DNA from 2 places in the Pelosinus baikalensis genome. Region 1 is predicted to be linked to the other one. Evidence: riboswitches for the same ligand, from Rfam matches in the RefSeq annotation. Region 1 holds a riboswitch; the other holds the start of a gene.
The links. Region 1 has a riboswitch for glycine ahead of LMF89_RS16835 (ABC transporter substrate-binding protein). Riboswitches for the same ligand answer to the same signal wherever they lie in the genome.
Positions count from the first base shown of each region.

Region 2: linked by a shared signal. The riboswitch ahead of gcvT (glycine cleavage system aminomethyltransferase GcvT) and the one ahead of LMF89_RS16835 (ABC transporter substrate-binding protein) in region 1 are both predicted to bind glycine.

Region 1 is NZ_JAJHJB010000026.1:45,004-47,402, reverse strand. It holds gene garR (2-hydroxy-3-oxopropionate reductase) at 1-229, shown strand, start outside; glycine riboswitch at 459-534, shown strand; glycine riboswitch at 543-642, shown strand; gene LMF89_RS16835 (ABC transporter substrate-binding protein) at 894-2,060, shown strand; gene LMF89_RS16830 (hypothetical protein) at 2,282-2,399, shown strand, end outside.
Region 2 is NZ_JAJHJB010000035.1:26,952-29,350, forward strand. It holds gene gcvPA (aminomethyl-transferring glycine dehydrogenase subunit GcvPA) at 1-28, opposite strand, end outside; gene gcvH (glycine cleavage system protein GcvH) at 31-420, opposite strand; gene gcvT (glycine cleavage system aminomethyltransferase GcvT) at 422-1,522, opposite strand; glycine riboswitch at 1,593-1,675, opposite strand; glycine riboswitch at 1,679-1,768, opposite strand; glycine riboswitch at 1,824-1,899, opposite strand; glycine riboswitch at 1,903-1,986, opposite strand; gene LMF89_RS19475 (BMC domain-containing protein) at 2,255-2,399, opposite strand, start outside.

The DNA of each region.
Region 1 (2,399 bases):
ACCTCTTATGATGGATCGTAAATTTGATCCAGGATTTCGTATAAACCTTCATATTAAAGATTTAGCGAATGTATTGGAAACATCCCATGATATGGGCGTTCCATTGCCTCTTACTGCAGCTGTTATGGAAATGATGCAGGCTCTTAAAGTGGATGGCATGGGCGATGGGGATCATGGCAGTTTAGTAAAATATTACGAAAAGATGGCTAAAGTTGAAGTAAAACGCTAGCCAATGAAAAGAGGCCGCCTCAATATAAAATTGAGGCGGCCTTTTGCCATCTATCTCTGTGTTCTCTGTTCCTGGTGTGGTTCGATTCTGTTTTATATGTTCAGCCAGAATAGAAAAAAAGACAAAGATGCTGAAAAAACTTACTTATTTACTATTGAATTATTTGATGTGTTGTTTTATAATAATACTTACAGCAAATGTACTTGCTACAACTACATATGTTTTCCGAATGAAGTTTGCGGGAGAGTGGCTTAATAGCCCGCCGAAGGAGTAAAACTCTCAGGCACTCGGACCACCGAGTAGAACCGTAAATGGACGGGACTCTGGAGAGACTCTTATACAGGGCGCCGAAGGTGAAACACAGCAATCATATTGCTGACAAATCTCTCAGGCAAAAGGACAGAGACAAATTCGTAATATACAGGGATGATTTAGATCTCTTTATATTGTGATGCTGAAAACGCTTTTAGCGTATTCATTTGTTTATCCAGAGTCAAATCACTAAGTGATTTGACTCTTTGTTTTTTGATGCTTATTTTTCACTGAAAAAAGCATCAAAAGAATCACTCTCACCTAGTCTGACTTGTCTTTGCCTTAAGAAGAATCCAGAGTACATTAAAGATGTATTTTGTGCAGTTACATGATTAAAAAGGGAGACGATGATATGAGAAATTCGGGTTTGAAACTTGTGGTGGTATCTTTAGTGGTTTTAGTATTAGCAGGAATGTTGACAGGTTGTGGTGATTCTGCTTCCAAGGATATTAAAATTGGTGTTTTGAATGAAATGACTGGTGGTAATGCAACCATGGGTACCTCATCTGCCAATGGTGCCAAAATGGCAATTAAAGAGGCCAATGCGAAAGGCGGTATTCTTGGAAAGCAAATTCAGGCTGTGATTGCTGATAATAAAAGTGAACCTTCTGAGTCAGCCAATGCGATGACCAAGCTTGCATCTCAGGATAAAGTTGTGGCAGTAACGGGTATTTTTGCGAGCTCTAACGCAATTGCCACCTCTAGTGTGGCAGAGGCGACTAAAGTTCCCTTTGTTGCTGTAGGTGCGACAAATCCTAAGGTAACAGAGGACGAAGCAAGTGGTAAAGTTAAAAATTATACTTTCCGCGTGTGTTTTATCGATCCTTTTCAAGGCACAGTGGGGGCAAATTTTGCGTTGAACACGCTGCATTTGAATAAGGCTGTCATGTTAGTAGATAACAGCAGTGATTATAGTAAAGGATTATCTACCTTCTTCAAAGAGGCCTATATAAAAGGCGGCGGGAGTATTTTAGCGGAAGAAGCATATTTGCAAAAAGATCAGGATTTTAAGACCATCTTAACCAAAATAAAAGCGTTAAATGCTGAAATTATTTATATACCCGGCTATTATGAAGAAGTAGGAAAAATTGTGAAACAAGCTCGGGAAATTGGTATTACGGTGCCAATTCTAGGGGGAGACGGCTGGGATTCACCAAAACTAGTGGAGGTTGGAACTAGCGCAGCACTAAATAATACCTATTTTACCAACCATTATTCTGTGGATGATACCAGTGCTACTTCTCAAGCTTTTGTAGAAGCGTATAAAAAAGAATATGGTCAAGTGCCGGATGCGATGGCTGTACTGGGCTATGATGCGGCAAATATCATTATTGATGCCATTAAACGCGCCAATAGCCTTGATCCTGAAAAAATTCGTGAAGCTTTGGCTGGGACAAAAGACTATCCAGCAATAACAGGGAGCACAACATTAAATGCTACTCATGATGCAGTAAAAAGTGTTGTAATTATTGAAATGAAAGATGGCAAACAAGTGTTTAAAGCAACTGTTAAACCTTAGTAAATCGATCATTGTATTTCACCATCGGTAATTAAGATTGTCTAAGAACTGGGAAAAGATCATGCATTGATAGCATGGTCTTTTTTCAATATAAGGACGTATGAAATAATTCTGTTTTTTTTCACATTTCTTCTATTAGAGGCATACCATATATAAAAGATATAAAGCAAAAAGTTTGATCTGTTAAACTTTATATAGTATTTTCATTAAGGAGGGATAGTGTGGAAGAGGATAGAAAATCAAAATATTGCGATGGCTGCTGTGATCTTATATTTGAAACATTGTCAGCCAATCGGCCGCCTGCTATTGCTTTGTCATTTTGGCTGCAGGCCACCGCTA
Region 2 (2,399 bases), on a different contig from region 1:
TTGTATGAGGAAGATAACTCCAAGCCATTTCTAGTGTCCTCCCTCCGCCACCAACTGAGCATATGCGTCGCTATCTAAAAGATCATCTAATTCACTGCTGTCAGACATTTCAATAACAACAATCCAACCTTCACCATAAGGTTCTTGATTGATCAGGTCGGGAGTATCAGTAAGAGCTTGGTTCACTTTTACAATTTTTCCGGAGACCGGCGCATAAATATCCGATACTGCCTTTACTGACTCAATGACAGAAAAACCATCCCCCACTTTCACTGTACCTGACTCATCTGGCAATTCTACAAAAACGACATCACCTAACTGCGATTGAGCAAAATCAGTTACCCCAATGATAGCAACTTTCCCTTCTACCTTGACCCATTCGTGATCCTTGGAGTACTTTAGTTCTTTTGGAATATTCATTTTACTTCCCCTCTCTTTTATAAAATGGTTTGGAAATGACTTGGGCAGACACATTTTTGCCGCGAATTTCAATATCTATTTTTTGTCCAACCTTTGCGTATTCAGCTTGAATTATACCCAAACCAAGGTTCTTATCAAGGGATGGAGCATAAGTTCCTGTCGTTACCACTCCAACATAGCTGCCCTCTACCAAAATCGGATATTCAGCCCGTGCTACTCCACGATCAACCATTTCAAAACCGACTATTCTGCGTTTTGGTCCATTGGTTTTCTGTTCTTGAAGCGTTCCTTGTCCGTTAAATTCCTCTTTATCAAGCTTTACAAACATTCCGATTCCTGCCTCAATGGGCGAAATGTCGACCGAGAGTTCGTGGCCATATAAAGGAAAACAAACTTCAAATCTCAATGTGTCACGACAACCTAAACCAGCGGGAAGCAATCCAAGGGGGCACCCAACTTCCATGATTGTATCCCATAAATATGTAGCATCATCTGGGCTGCAGTAAATTTCAAATCCATCTTCTCCCGTATATCCAGTTCTCGATAATAATACTTTTTTGCCAACAACATCGATTTCAGGCATAAACCAGTAATATTTCAGTTCTGAAAGTGGTACATCAGTCAATTTCGATAAAATCATTTCTGATAATGGTCCTTGCAGAGCGATCTGAGCCGTTTCATTTGAGATATTGGTAAGCTTAACGTCAAATTCTTCGGCATTCTCCCGCATCCAATTCCAATCTTTTTCAATGTTTGCTGCATTAATAACTAGGAGATAATGATCAGCATCTTTTTTGTAAACTAATAGATCGTCTACCGTTCCCCCATGCTTATAGCACATGGGTGTGTAGAGTATTTGATTTCTTTCCAGTTTGGATACATCGTTGGTTACTAACCTTTGCAGAAAGACAAGTGCATCTGGTCCATTAACTACTACTTCCCCCATATGGGATACGTCAAATAACCCTGCTTTTGTTCTGACGGCCTGATGTTCATTCTTGATTCCAGTGTACTGGACCGGGAGAGACCAACCGCCAAACTCAACTATTCTGCCACCATACCGCAAATGCGTCTCATAAAGCGGTGTCTGTTTTACTGCCATGAAAACCACTCCAATCTTTCTTTAATACATTAAAAAGGACAGAGAATAAGAGTGAAAACTCACTCTTGTTCTCTGTCCTTTTACCTGAGAGATTCGCCCGCAGCGGGGCTCCCCATCGGCGACACTTTCGCTTACGAAGTGTACTCTCCAGAGTTCGGTCCAGTTACGGTTTTTTTACCTGAGAGTTTGAACAAAGCTTTGCTCCTTCGGTGACGCTAGTTAAGCGTTCTCTCCCGCAACCATCATTCCGTATGTAGTTAATCCCAGACCGAAAAATAAGACAGAAACCAACGTAGTTGGCCTCTGTCTTATTTACCTCCAGAGAATCCCGAATATCTCGGTTACTCCTTGGGTGCCGCATAGCGATCTTTCCAGAGTTCCATTAGAATACGGTCCTTTTGCCTGAGAGTTTATTGCCTTTGCTCCTTCGGCGCCTGAAACCAGATCTCTCCCGCATCCCTCACATGGAAGATTATTAAATTTTTAATAATCGGAATTTTCAATGTTATATTTTTCAGTATAGATGAATGCTTTTAATCTGTCAATACTTGTGAGAATTAATCATTTCTACAATTTATTTTATTAAGCTTTTAATCAAATTATGCCACTCTTTTACAGCCATCTCTGGATATAGGGACTAGTTCCTTGTCCCACAATCATCTTTTTCTACGAAGTCTGTACCCCTTTGAAATTTCCAGTCAAGGCATGATCTTTAATTTACTGGAATTACTATTAAAACAAGACTTTATGTAAAGCACTGTGAGGTGCTGGCAATACGAGTTGATCGACTAAGAATCCGCTGTCATGTATGGCATTGCTGCCAGCCTTAATGGCAGCGGTTACCGCTCCTACGTCGCCAGTTAGTGTCACCATAGCT